2 regions of the Aurantimonas sp. C2-5-R2 genome follow, and region 2 is predicted to be linked to the other one. Evidence: riboswitches for the same ligand, from Rfam matches in the RefSeq annotation. Region 2 holds a riboswitch; the other holds the start of a gene.

Region 1 (8,483 bases), on a different contig from region 2:
TCATCCGGTCGAGTTTCGGGCCGACGAAGCAGGGGCAGGTGACCTGCCGGGCGTCGATTGCGATCGTGCGGAGGCGCGTCCCCTCCGGCGAATAGGCGTCGACCGTTCCATTGCCCCAGCGCGCGTTCCAGATCACACCGTCGGCATCGCAGATCGCGCCGTCGAGCCCACCCTTGCCGCCGCGCTGGTCGAAGAACAGGGTGGGCTCGGCGGTGGGCAAGCCGGTTTTCGGATCGACGGCGACGCGCATCAGACGGTTGATGGCGGTGTCGGTGAAATAGGCGAGGCGCCCGTCGGGCGAAAAGCAGATCGCATTCGGGATCGTGACGTTGGAATAGAGCGTCCGCAATTCGCCGCCGCGATACCAGTAGATCGCGCCGGCGCCCTTCTCGTGCGCCTTGCCCATGGTGCCGATCCACAGCGCGCCGGACGGATGGACGCGGCCGTCGTTCGAGCGCGTCGCCGCATTGTCGGCCTCCAGCGGCCGATGCAGCGACAGCCGCCCGGTCGCCGTCTCGCGAAGATAAAGGCCATCCTCCGCCGCGATCAGCTGGCGCTCGGCATCGACGACGGCGAGGGCGCTCGCCATGAAAGGCAGGGGATGGACGGTCGCTTCCGCCGCGTCTCCGCCTTTTTCCAGCAGGGATCGGCCCTCGATGTCGAACCACCACGCCGTGCCGGTCGCCGGATCGTAAGTCGGACCCTCGCCCAGCTGGCAGGCGATGTCGCAATAGAGGCTGACGGAAATTTCGGCGTCGGTCATCGGCGGTCCAGACTTTTCTATCAACCAAGAATGGCCCGTTCGCCCGGCCCTGTCGATCCGGCCCTGTCGATCCGGCGCGACGAGCCCGAGATGGGACAAGACACGTCCCGGCGCTCGTCGCTCCAATGTGCCCTCCGCAACACATTGGTCGTTAAACAAGATTCAAGATCGCAGGGTTAGTTTGACAGACAGCGCCGTGGCCAACTAGCTCCCGGCAAGCCAATCGAGAGCCCCGCCCCAGTGACGTTCCGCCTTTTCGCCCGGCCCGGCCTTGTCGCGCCCTTCAAAGCGACGATCGCCGCGCTCCTCGCGCTGTCGCTCGTCGCCTGCCAGTCGACGGAGCTGACGACCGCCGGCTTGATGTCAGCGAGTGGGCCACGCGCGGCCAGTGCCCTCGCCGGCGAAGCGGAGATCCGCGGGCAGTCCACGCTGGTCCTTGATTACGCCAGCGGCCGCACGCTCTACGAGGAGGCGGCCGACGGCCTGCGCTATCCGGCCTCGCTGACCAAGATGATGACGCTCTATTTGCTGTTCGAGACGATCGGCGAGGGTCGCCTCTCGCTCGACAGCGAGCTTGTCGTCACCGAGAACGCGGCGTCGAAGCCGCCGGCCAAGATCGGCCTCAAAGCAGGATCGACGATCCGCGTCCGCGACGCCGCCCAGGCGATCGCGGTGAAGTCGGCCAACGACGTCGCGACCGTCATCGCGGAAAACCTCGGCGGCTCGGAAGATGGTTTCGCGGCGGCGATGACGGCGAAGGCCCGCTCCCTCGGCATGAGCCGGACGCAATTCGCCAACGCCTCCGGCCTGCCCGATCCGCGCCAGATCTCCACGGCGCGCGACATGGCGACGCTCGGCCGCGCCTTGCTGTCGCGCTTTCCCCAGTATGCGCCGCTGTTCAGCGTGACCGAGTTCGAATATGGCGGCAAGAGCTTCAAGGCGACGAACAAGCTTCTCGGCAAGGTGCCTGGCGTCGACGGTTTGAAGACCGGCTATATCCGCGACGCAGGCTTCCACCTCGTCGCGACCGCCAAGCGCGGCGGACGCCGGATCATCGTCGTCGTGATGGGCGGCGAAAAAGGCAAGGAACGCGACGCCAAGGTGGCCGCGCTGATCGACCAATATCTCGGCGCTGCCCAGTTCGCCGAGCGCTGAGTCTGGCGCCCGGCCGGCTTCGCGAAAAGTCCGGCGATCCGGCAATATGACAGCTACGACATTGGTTTTCTCGCCGTTCGAGGCTCTGGCCCGGCAACGGCCGGCTGATCCCGCACGGCAAACGGGAATCCGCCATTGACGGGATGCCCCGGCGGGGTCGACAGTGGATTCTTCGATCACCGGACGCTGATCGACAAAAATCGCTTGCAAAAGCCCGCAGATCGTAGCGTTTTGCAATTAAGGTATACGAAAGGCGACAGGCCCGATTGCGTTGTGTGGCCGAAGCGGACAGTATGCCGGCAACGAAAAGAATCCATTGTGGGGAAGCGAATGGCATCGGTGACGTTCCGGGACGTGCGCAAGGCGTTCGGTCCGGTGGAAGTGCTGCATGGCGTCTCGATCGATATCGAGGAGGGGCAGTTCGTCGTGCTGGTGGGCCCGTCGGGCTGCGGCAAGTCGACACTGCTGCGCATGCTCGCGGGGCTGGAGCACATCTCTTCCGGTGAGATCCTGATCGGCGACCGGGTGGTCAATGCCTTGCCGCCGAAGGACCGCGATATCGCCATGGTCTTCCAGAACTATGCGCTCTACCCGCACATCTCCGTGGCGGAGAACATGGCGTTTTCGTTGATGCTGAAGGGTGCCTCGAAGAACGAGATCGAAGCCCGGGTCAAGCCCGCCGCCGAAATCCTCGGCCTGACCCATCTGCTCGACCGTTATCCGCGCCAGCTTTCCGGCGGCCAACGCCAGCGCGTCGCCATGGGGCGGGCGATCGTGCGCGAGCCGCAGGTGTTCCTGTTCGACGAGCCGCTGTCGAATCTCGACGCCAAGCTGCGCGTCTCGATGCGCTCCGAGATGAAGAATCTCCACCAGCGCCTGAAGACCACCACCGTCTACGTCACCCACGACCAGATCGAGGCGATGACCATGGCCGACAAGATCGTCGTCATGCACGACGGGATCGTCGAGCAGGTCGGCACGCCGCTGGAGCTCTACGACCGTCCCGACAATCTTTTCGTCGCTGGTTTCATCGGCTCGCCGGCGATGAACATGGTGACCGGCGCGGCCGATCCGGACGACCGAACATATTTCGTCACGGGCGATGGACATCGACTGCCGATCGCGCGGCCGGGCAAGGTCGAGCCTGGACGCGAGACGATCTACGGCGTGCGACCGGAGGGGATGAGCCTCGGCGGTGACGTGCCGCTCAAGGTCGAGGTGGTTGAGCCGACAGGCTCCGAGACCCACGTCATCGCCAAGCTTGGCCAGACCGAGATAATCTGCGTCTTCCGTGAGCGCATTTCCGAAGGGCCGGGAGACGAGCTGCGGGTGTCGATCGACCCGAACGCGGTGCATCTGTTCGACGCCAAGTCCGGGGCGCGCGTCTCGGAGTGATCTCAGTCGGCACGCGTCTGGCCTAAGCGGCCTGTCGATGCCAACAATGAGAGACTAAGCCAGACAGACCGTCGCGGCAGCGGGAGGCCGCCGACGGAGAGTGCAGGGAGCGCTTCCGCTCAAGAGGAGGAGATAGCAATGACGATCAATCGCAGAACACTTCTACAGGGTACGGCGGGCCTCGCGGCGAGCGCGGCATTCGGCGGAATGCTCGGAAATGGCCGCGCCTTCGCGCAAGGGGCCATGCCGGAATTCAAGCCGGAAGAGGGCGCAAGTCTCAGGCTGCTTCGCTGGGTGCCGTTCGTGTCCGGTGAGGAAGAAGCCTGGAACGCCAACACCAAGGCGTTTACCGAGGCGACCGGCGTCGAGGTCCAGATCGACCAGGAAAGCTGGGAGGACGTGCGTCCCAAGGCGGCCGTCGCGGCCAATGTCGGCTCCGGCCCCGATATGGTGATGAGCTGGTTCGACGATCCGTTCCAGTATCCCGACAAGCTCGTCGACGTCACCGACGTCGCCACCGCGCTCGGCGAGCAGAGCGGCGGCTGGTACGAGGGCCTGGAAGGCTACGCCAAGCAGGGCGACAAGTTCATCGCCGTCCCGCTGACCGCGATCGGCAACGCCATCTGCTATCGCGACAGCCATATGAAGGCGGCCGGGTTCGACGAGTTCCCGCAAGATACCGACGGCTTCCTCGAGCTTTGCAAAGCGATGCAGGCCAAGGGCACGCCCGCCGGATTCCCGCACGGCAAGGCCGTCGGCGACGGCAACAACTACGCGCACTGGCTGTTGTGGAGCCATGGCGGCATGACCGTCGACGAGAGTGGTAAGCCGGCGATCGACAGCCCCGAGACCAAAGCCGCGATCGAATACGCCAAGGCGCTCTACGCGACCTTCATCCCGGGCACCGAGAGCTGGCTCGACATCAACAACAACCGCGCCTTTCTGGCCGGACAGATCTCGCTGACGGCAAACGGAGTCTCACTCTACTACGCCGCCAAGAAAGACCCCGCGATGGCGGAGATCGCCGAGGACATGCGCACGACCAACCTGCCGATCGGTCCGGTCGGCAAGTCGGTGGAACTGCACCAGACCTCGACGATCAACGTCTTCAAGCACACCAAATACCCGGAGGCGGCCAAGGCCTACATCGCCTTCATGTACCAGCCCGATCAGATGAACGCCTGGATTCAGGGTGCCAGCGCCTATTGCTGCCAGCCGTTGAAGGCGTTCGCCGACAATCCGATCTGGACCTCGGACCCGATCCACGAGCCCTATTCCAAGGCGTCGGCGAGCTTGCGCCCGAACGGCTTTGCCGGGCCGCTCGGACCCTCGTCGGCCGGCGTGATGGCCGACTATGTGGTCGTCGACATGTTTGCGGAGGCGGTCACCGGTCAACGGACGGCCGAAGAGGCGATCGCCAACGCCGAGCGGCGTATCGCCCGCTACTACCGCTAACCAAACGAGGGGCGCCGGCGATCGCTGGCGCCCCTTGGCGTTTTCGACCATCAAGACCGCAGCGATGTGGCGTGATTTACCCGATCCCGTGGGCCGGGCAGCAAAAGAGGAACGAGCAAGCGATGTCGAGCGTCCAGGCGGTACCGCGGCCATCCATCCTGCGCCGGTTCGTGCAAAGCCGGAACGGCCTCGGGCTGCTGTTCATGCTGCCGGCGGCGATCTTCTTGCTGTTCTTCCTCACCTATCCGCTCGGGCTCGGCGTCTGGCTGGGCTTTACCGATACGACCATCGGTCGCACCGGCGTCTTCGTCGGTCTGGAAAACTACGCCTGGCTGTTCGACGATCCGGTGTTCTGGCTGTCGGTCTACAACACCGTCCTCTACACCTTCGTCGCCTCGGTGCTGAAGTTCGTGCTCGGCCTTTGGCTGGCCCTGATCCTCAACGAGCGCCTGCCGTTCAAGAACTTCTTCCGAGCGATCATCCTGCTGCCCTGGGTGGTGCCGACAGTCCTGTCGGCGCTAGCCTTCTGGTGGATCTACGATTCACAGTTCTCGATCATTTCCTGGGTGCTCATGCAGTGGGGCTGGATCGACACGCCGATCAACTTCCTCGGCGATCCGAACAAGGCCCGCGCCTCGGTCATCGCGGCCAATGTCTGGCGCGGCATTCCGTTCGTGGCGATCTCGCTGCTCGCGGGGCTGCAGACGATCCCGCAATCGCTGAACGAGGCCGCGGCGCTCGACGGCGCGACGCCGTGGCAGCGTTTCACCAAGATCACCCTGCCGCTGCTGACGCCGATCATCGCCGTGGTGATGACCTTCTCGGTGCTGTTCACCTTCACCGATTTCCAGCTGATCTACGTCTTGACGCGCGGCGGCCCGGTCAACGCGACGCATCTGATGGCGACGCTCTCGTTCCAGCGCGCCATTCCCGGCGGCCAGCTCGGTGAGGGCGCGGCGATCGCCGTCGCCATGATTCCTTTCCTGCTCGCCGCGATCCTGTTCTCGTTCTTCGGGCTGCAGCGACGCAAATGGCAGCAGGGCGCGGCCGATTGAGGAGATATGACCCCGTGAGCCAAGAAACGCTTCCCGGCCGCACCGTCGCCGTGCATGACGACACCGAAGGCATGCAGCAGTTCAACTCGCTGCCGCGCCGCATCCTCGTGGTCTATCTGCCCTTGGCGGTGTTCGTGTTCGTGCTGCTGTTCCCATTCTACTGGATGGCGATCACGGCGGTAAAACCGAACCACCAGCTGACCAACTATACCGACTATAGCCCGTTCTGGGTGGTCAAGCCGACGCTCGAGCATATCCGCTTCCTGCTCTTCGAGACCTCCTATCCGGGCTGGCTGTGGAACACCATGCTGGTCTCCGTTGCCTCGACGGCGATTGCGCTGGCCGCCTCGGTCTTCGCCGCCTACGCGATCGAACGGGTGCGCTTCACCGGCGCGCGGGTCACCGGTCTGTTGATCTTTCTCGCTTATCTCGTGCCGCCGTCGATCCTGTTCATTCCGCTCGCCTTCATCGTTTTCAATGTCGGCATCTTCGATTCCCGGCTGGCGCTGATCCTGACCTATCCGACCTTCCTCATCCCGTTCTGCACCTGGCTGCTGATGGGCTATTTCCGCACCATCCCCTTCGAGCTGGAAGAGAGCGCGCTGGTGGACGGGGCGACGCGCTGGCAGATCCTGACCAAGGTGGTACTGCCTTTGGCCGTGCCCGGCCTGATCTCCGCCGGCATCTTCGCCTTCACGCTGTCCTGGAACGAGTTCATCTACGCGCTGACCTTCATCTCCTCGTCGGAGAACAAGACAATCCCGGTCGGCGTGCTGACCGAGCTTGTGCGCGGCGACATCTACGAATGGGGGGCGCTGATGGCCGGGGCTCTGCTCGGCTCGCTCCCCGTCGTCATCCTCTACTCCTTCTTCGTCGACTATTACGTCTCGTCGATGACCGGCGCGGTGAAGGAATAGGCGCTTCCGCGGTGCTTTCACGACATTTGGCGGTCCGGTCTCCGGGTCGGCGCAGATCGCCGTTGACTTTGGCCGCTGAATTGATAGCGTTTGCTCGTCCAAGGGGAGTTCCGGCAAGGAACTGAGAGGCCGACGGCTCAAGAAGCGCGCGGCGACCCTACGAACCTGATCCAGTTGACACTGGCGTAGGGATGGAGTGAGCCGCTTCCCGATCCGTTTTCCCCTTTGACGACCCGCCGCCTACGCGGCGCGTTCTCTGGCGACGACAATCGGGGAAGAGGCATCGGGAAACCCCCGGTGTGAAGCGGCCCAATCTTACCCAAACCGCGGAACTGGATCTCCTTGTCGAACAGGAGAGCCTATGAACGCCCAGACTCCCACCGTTATTGCCCCCACCGTGACCAGCGGCCCGCTGCCAGCATCCCGCAAGATCTGGCGCGCCGGTACGCTCCACCCCGAAGTCCGCGTCCCGATGCGCGAGATCTCCGTGCATCCGACCGCCGGCGAGCCGCCGGTCACTGTCTATGATTCCTCCGGTCCCTATACGGACGACACGGCAACAACCGATATCGCCGCCGGCCTTCCCCGCAAGCGGCGCGATTGGACGCTCGCGGCCGGAGACGTCGAGGACTATGCCGGCCGGGTGGTCCGGCCGGAAGACAATGGCGTTACCTCCGACGCCAAGCGCGTTCCGACCTTTCCTGTCTCCCATGCACCGCTGCGGGCGAAGAGCGGCAAGGCCGTCACCCAGATCGCCTATGCCCGCGCCGGCATCGTCACTCCGGAAATGGAGTTCGTCGCGATCCGCGAGAATCTCGGGCGCGAGCAGGCCAAGGCCCAGCTGGAGCGGGACGGTCATCCCTTTTCCGCCACCATCCCCGATTTCATCACCCCCGAATGGGTGCGCGACGAGGTGGCGTCGGGCCGGGCGATCATTCCTGCCAACATCAACCATCCCGAACTCGAGCCGATGGCGATCGGGCGCAATTTCCTGGTCAAGATCAACGCCAATATCGGCAATTCGGCCGTGACCTCGTCGATGGCCGAAGAGGTCGAGAAGATGGTCTGGTCGATCCGCTGGGGCGCCGATACGGTCATGGATTTGTCGACCGGCCGCAATATCCACGACATTCGCGAGTGGATCATCCGCAACGCGCCGGTGCCGATCGGCACCGTGCCGCTCTACCAGGCGCTGGAGAAGGTCGACGGCATCGCCGAGAATCTAACCTGGGAGGTCTATCGCGACACGCTGATCGAGCAGGCCGAGCAGGGTGTCGACTATTTCACCATCCATGCCGGCGTGCGGCTGCGTCACATCCCGCTCACCGTCGAGCGGGTCACCGGCATCGTCTCTCGCGGCGGCTCGATCATGGCCAAATGGTGCCTGCACCACCACAAGGAGAGCTTCCTCTACGAGCATTTCGAGGAAATCTGCGACATCTGCCGGATGTACGACGTGTCTTTCTCGCTCGGTGACGGCCTGCGTCCCGGCTCGATCGCCGACGCCAACGACAAGGCACAGTTCGCCGAACTGGAAACGCTCGGCGAACTGACGCAGATCGCCTGGGCCAAGGACTGCCAGGTGATGATCGAGGGTCCGGGGCACGTCCCGATGCACAAGATCAAGGAAAATGTCGATCTGCAGATGAAGGTCTGCGGCGAGGCCCCGTTCTATACGCTCGGGCCCTTGGTGACCGACATCGCGCCGGGCTACGACCACATCACCAGCGGCATCGGCGCGGC
Region 2 (5,406 bases):
CGACGCCATGGTCAGCGTCAAGATCGTGCCAGCGGCCAAAATCAGATTACGCATAAGTCCTCCATGCAGTGCTGTTCTCTTCTTAGCGGGAATATAAAGTCGCGCCGCACAATAGCAATCATTTGAAAGGGGCGCCTACGGTGCGTGCGGTTTCGGGGCTGGAGGTGATCACGCGCGGCTCAGTGTCTGAATCAAAACGACTGGTGCAATTTCAAGGTCTTGCGAGCCGTCGGGTGAGTGTGCGGATGTTTGCGATGAAGACCCAGGCCTGGGCGGAAGCGATGGCGCGTTCGAAGTCCTTTGCCAGTCTTCGGCATCGTCCCAGCCATGCGAAGGATCGCTCGACATGCGCTGATCGCGACCACCCCCCTGGGTGGGCGTCATCGGAGCTGACGGGCGGGGTGCGATGCGGTCAGATAGCCATCGATTACGACGACATCTGATGCGCAAGGCTCACATCAACATCGTGATTGGATGATGTGGATCAAATCGGGATTTTCAGCGCCGGGCTATCCTATTGCTCGTGATCACCGGCAAGCCTGGGGAGAATAGGAAAAGTGAGTATCCAGACGCGTATTGCTTTGCTGATTTACGGCATGGTCAACGCCGTTTTATTTGGGGTCGGCGCGATCACCGTGCTTTCGTTTCCCGCCCTGCAGGAACAATGGAAATATCTGATTCCGCTGGTCGTCGCTTTGAGCTTGGTACTCGCCGCACCGATCGCCTGGATTATCGCGCCGCGGCTTCGAGCGAGATATTGGCGGAACAACGACCGCCGGTAACGAAAGTGCCTCGGATGCTGTTTTCAGCCGGATACCGCTGTCGAGAGCAGGGCTTGGTGTTGCTCTCTTTCCTCACGCCCGAGCCCATGGCTGCGGAACACATCAATTAAAACGGAATCCACGATCGTCGAAATCCTTTCACCGGCAACCCCGTAAAGCGTCAAAAGCTGGGACAGTTGCACGGCTTTGCGGTTCGATGAAGGATTGCGGCGGTAGGGCCCCGCATTCGACAATTCGCGGATCGAACACCGAGTTATTTCTTCCCGGACAGCCTCGTTTCCGCAGAGGTGGCGCGCGCCGAGGCGGAAAGATTGCATCGAAGATATCGAAGCTGTAACAGTCACCCGTGACAGGGGTGCTCCGCGACGCTGGGGCTGAGAGGAAGGCGGCAGGCCTTCGAACCCTCAAGCTGATCTGGGTAATGCCAGCGGAGCGAGGCGAGCGATGTTTTCCGGCGCACAGATTTCCCTTTATCCGATGACGGACGGATTTGTCTCCGTCATTCTCGGCTCCTTGAGCGCGCTCGATCCCTATCGCGAGCGCTTCCGCATCGAGACGGACGACATTTCGACGCTGATCGTCGGCCCGCCCGAAGAGCTGTTCGCCGCCATGCGCGACCTCTTCGTCGCCGCCGCGAAGACCGGAACCCACACCGTCCTGTCCGCGACCGTCTCGCGCGGCTGCCCCGGCGAGCCGGACGATGGGCTCTGCACGCCGACCGCCGATCTCCAGCCGCACGGCGATCTGGAAGAGCGCGTCCGCGGCGCCGTCTCGGCCGTCGCCGCGGCCGCCCCGACAACCCAAGCCGTTTCGGCGCAGTTCTCCTACTATCCGCTCGGCGCCGCCTACCACATGGACGAGATCTACGCCTGTATCGATTTCCTGAAGACGTCCGGGGTCTTCGACCGCTCGAAGAACTTTTGCACCAAACTTTCGGGCGATGCCGGGCCGGTCTTCGCGGCGCTGTCAGAAGCGTTCCTGCGCTTCGCGCCGGCCGAGGCCCACGTCGCCCTCGACGTGACCGTCTCGGCCAACAGCCCTTCCAACGCCTGACCTTCAACCACAGGAGCTTTGCCATGCCATCCGCTTGGACCCTGCGCGAAACGCTGATCGTCGCCGTGCTCGGCGCCGTCTTCGCGGTGCTTTATCTCGGCTGGGTGCAGTTGTGGCTCATCGCACAGGCCGTGTTCGGCGCGATCTCCATGGATGTCTTCATGGGGTTTTGGTTCATCGCCTCGATAGTGGCGGCCGCAATCATCCGCAAGCCGGGCGTGGCCTTCGGCGCGGAAGTGCTGGCGGCCGCGGTGCAGGTCCTGCTCGGCAGCCCGGCCGGCCTGCTCCTGATCGTGACCGGGATGGTGCAGGGCGCCGGTGCCGAACTCGTCTTCGCGCTGACCCGCTGGCGCAACTATTCTCTGCCCGTCCTGATGGCGGCCGGCATCGGCGCGGCGGTGTTCAGCTTCGTCTACACTTGGATTCGCTTCGACTACGCGGCTCTCGCCCCCGGCCTCATCGTCGTCATGTTCGTCATTCGGTGCCTCTCCGGGGCGCTGCTCGGCGGGCTTCTCGGCTATTATGTCGTGGAGGCGCTCTACAGGACCGGCGTGCTGCACGGTCTGAAGATCGACGATGAACGGCGGGCAGCGCTTGCCTAACGAGGTATCGCTGCCGCCGGCGGCAGCGTGGCGGCGCACGGCGATCACCTTCCCCTACGCGCCGGCACCCGCCGTCGGACCGGTCGATTTCGCCGTCTCGCGTGGCGAGCGCGTTCTCCTTTTGGGGCCCTCGGGGTCCGGCAAGTCGTCGCTGCTTCTCGCTCTGACCGGGCTTATCCCAACGAGCGTGCCGGCCAGGATCGACGGCAAGACCGCGATCTTCGGCGAAAACACCGAGCGCCGCTTGCCGGCGGCCTGGTCGAAATGCGTAGCGCAGTACTTCCAGGACGCCGATCAAGTCTTATGCGGCATGAGCGTCAAGGACGAGATCGCTTTCGCGCTCGAAAATCAGGCCGTGCCACCGTCCCAGATCGAGCGACGCGTCTTGGCGCTGATGACCCGGCTCGGTTTGCCGTGGGAGTGGCGCGACCGACGCTCGCTGGCGATGTCGGGGGGCGAGCGCCAGCTCGTCGCGCTCGCCGCAATCCTCGCCCAGGACGCACCGATCCTCTTGGCCGACGAGCCGACGGCCCATCTGTCACGCGAGGCCGCGGATCGGTTGCGCGCCCTTCTCGCCGAGACCGGCCGCACCTGCCTCATCGTCGACCACCGGCTGGACGGGCTGATCGAGACGATCGACCGCGTCGTGGTCCTCGACCGGCGCGGCCATGTCATGGCCGCCGCAAGTCCACGTCAGCTCTTCCGCAACCATCATTCCGCCCTCGTCGCCGAGGGCGTCTGGCGGCCGGCGGCGAGCGATCTCGACGCTCATTTGATCGCCGAGGACGTCGTGCTGGCGAAACCGCCCTTGACCGTGACGGAAGCGCTCGCGCAACTGCCGCGCGATGGTCCGGGCGCGCCCGGACACGATCGGGCTCGCGCGGCCGTCTCCACCTTCGTTGCCGACCGTCTGCCGGACGGGAACCGCGTCAACCCGTCCGGGCCACCGGTCGCGAGCCTCGAGAATGCCGATTGCGCGCCCTTCCTCGGCCCCGTTGTCCTGAAGGACGTCGATCTGTCCGTCCGCGCCGGGGAAATCGTCGGGCTCCTGGGCAGAAACGGTGCCGGCAAGTCGACGCTCGGCGCCAGCCTTGCCGGACTTTTACGCCTCAAGCGCGGCCGCCGGCACGGCGCGCCCGGCGCGATCGCGCTGCAATCTCCCGAAGACCAATTCGCCACCGGCTCGGTCCGCGACGAGATCGCCGCGATGCTGCCGCGGCGCCTTGCCGGCGGCGAGCGGTCGGAGCGCGTCGCCGCGGCGCTTCGCGATTATGGATTGACCGCGCTGCAAACGCGCCATCCATTCACGCTGTCGGAAGGAGAAAAGCGCCGGCTGTCGCTGGCGGCGATCGACGCCGCCGACCGCTGGCGACTGATCGTCCTCGACGAGCCGACGGCGGGGCTGGACGCGACCGGCGCCGCGGAGCTTGCCCGGCGCATCGAGGCTCTGCGGAACAAAGGGCGGGCGCTTGTCGTCATCACCCATGATTTGGACTTCGCGCTGCGGGTCGCCGACCGCGCGGTCATTCTGGGCGGAGGCGGCGTGGTCGCGCGGGGGTACGGCGAAAGACCTTCTCCTCGACACACGGCTCTTGGCCGAACACGGCCTCGCGGAGCCGGCGGCGGCGCCGGCCCTGCGCTGGCTGGAAGACCGACCGTCATGTTGAGACGCCTCAATCCACTAACCATGCTCGGCGTCTGCCTCGTCTGGATCGTCGCGACGACGCTCGTCTTCGAGATCGGCTTCCAACTCTTCGCTATCGTGCTGTTTGCTGGGATGCTTCTCATCGTCAACCGGACCTCGCCGCTGCTGCTTATGGTCTTGATGGTCCCGTTTGCCCTGTTCGGCTTCGGCTTCTTCACCACCAATGTCCTCTTTCGACAGGACAACACCGAGGCGCTGGCCGTTTTCTCCCACGATCTCGCGGCATCGGACGCCATCCTGGCGGGCTTCGTCCTCTTCCTGCGGGCGATCGCGGGTGGCATGATTTCGGTCTTCTTCGCGTTGACGATCGATCCGGGCGGCTTCGTGCGCGCGTCGGCCGCCTATCTCGGGCTGCCGCCGAGGATTGCGTACGCGCTGTTTGCGGCGATGCAGATCGTGCCGGACCTTGCTTTGAAAGCGCGACAGGTCCGCCTCGCCAACGCCATGCGGAAGGGGCAAGAGCTCAAACGTCTCGCTTCGCCGGCTGAAATCGCCCATCTGATCATTCCGTTGATTGCCTACGCCATTCGCCGCGCCGGGCGCACCGCCATCGCCATGGAAGCGCGCGGCTTTTCGCCCGACCGGTCAAGAACGATGATCGACGTGCCGGGTTTTTCCGCCGGGGATGCCGTGTTTGCGCTCGCCCTCGCGGCAACGCTCGTCTTGGCGGTGGACATGTCCGCTGACGGAGCGCTCTCGGCAATATGGCTTTGAGCGGATGAAGACTTCCGTCATTTGTATCGAATCAACGTCATAGAATCGGCGGGATCGGCCAAATCCAAACGGATAGTCCGTATCGTCCGATTGAATCGCACCTGAACCCGCTCGCAGACACCCATCAGCGGCTATCACCGAGCTCAGCATGAATGAGCATGGCTTACGACCCGTAATAGAAGTAAATCGCCACGCAGGTCGCGAAGCCGACGATGAAGTTCATTGGCGCACCGATCTTGACGAAGTCCATAAAGCGGTAGTTGCCGGCGGCATAGACCAGCGTGTTGGTCTGGTAGCCGATCGGTGTGGCGAAGCATGCGGAGGCGCCGAACATCACCGCGACGACGGCAGCCCTGGGATCGAGCCCGAGCGCCAAGAAAAGGCTGATCGCGATGGGCGTTACGACGATCGCGGCAGCATTGTTGGTGATGATCTCGGTAATCCGCGGCAGCGCAGGACGACGATCATGGTGCGTGCGTCGCGCGGATTTTTCGATGCCGTGGTCTGGCGTCCCAGACCAGAATCTTCAATCTGTCCGATCGCTTCGCCC

What was found. A riboswitch is a leader RNA that binds a small molecule or an ion and turns the genes downstream of it on or off. The one in region 2 is predicted to bind thiamine pyrophosphate.
Region 1: linked by a shared signal. The riboswitch ahead of thiC (phosphomethylpyrimidine synthase ThiC) and the one ahead of VQ044_RS23385 (YkoF family thiamine/hydroxymethylpyrimidine-binding protein) in region 2 are both predicted to bind thiamine pyrophosphate.

What each region holds. Positions count from the first base shown of each region.
Region 1 is NZ_JAZHLJ010000008.1:110,108-118,590, forward strand. Features, by position in the region: gene VQ044_RS06215 (SMP-30/gluconolactonase/LRE family protein) at 1-763, opposite strand, end outside; gene VQ044_RS06220 (D-alanyl-D-alanine carboxypeptidase family protein) at 1,004-1,918, shown strand; gene VQ044_RS06225 (ABC transporter ATP-binding protein) at 2,249-3,313, shown strand; gene VQ044_RS06230 (ABC transporter substrate-binding protein) at 3,452-4,768, shown strand; gene VQ044_RS06235 (carbohydrate ABC transporter permease) at 4,891-5,823, shown strand; gene VQ044_RS06240 (carbohydrate ABC transporter permease) at 5,895-6,740, shown strand; TPP riboswitch at 6,832-6,949, shown strand; gene thiC (phosphomethylpyrimidine synthase ThiC) at 7,102-8,483, shown strand, end outside.
Region 2 is NZ_JAZHLJ010000129.1:433-5,838, forward strand. Features, by position in the region: partial or broken gene VQ044_RS23370 (IS5/IS1182 family transposase) at 212-346, opposite strand; gene VQ044_RS23375 (hypothetical protein) at 558-782, shown strand; gene VQ044_RS23380 (hypothetical protein) at 806-1,099, opposite strand; TPP riboswitch at 1,124-1,235, shown strand; gene VQ044_RS23385 (YkoF family thiamine/hydroxymethylpyrimidine-binding protein) at 1,227-1,835, shown strand; gene VQ044_RS23390 (ECF transporter S component) at 1,859-2,437, shown strand; gene VQ044_RS23395 (ATP-binding cassette domain-containing protein) at 2,412-4,856, shown strand; gene VQ044_RS23400 (hypothetical protein) at 5,020-5,232, opposite strand; partial or broken gene tnpB (IS66 family insertion sequence element accessory protein TnpB) at 5,366-5,406, opposite strand, start outside.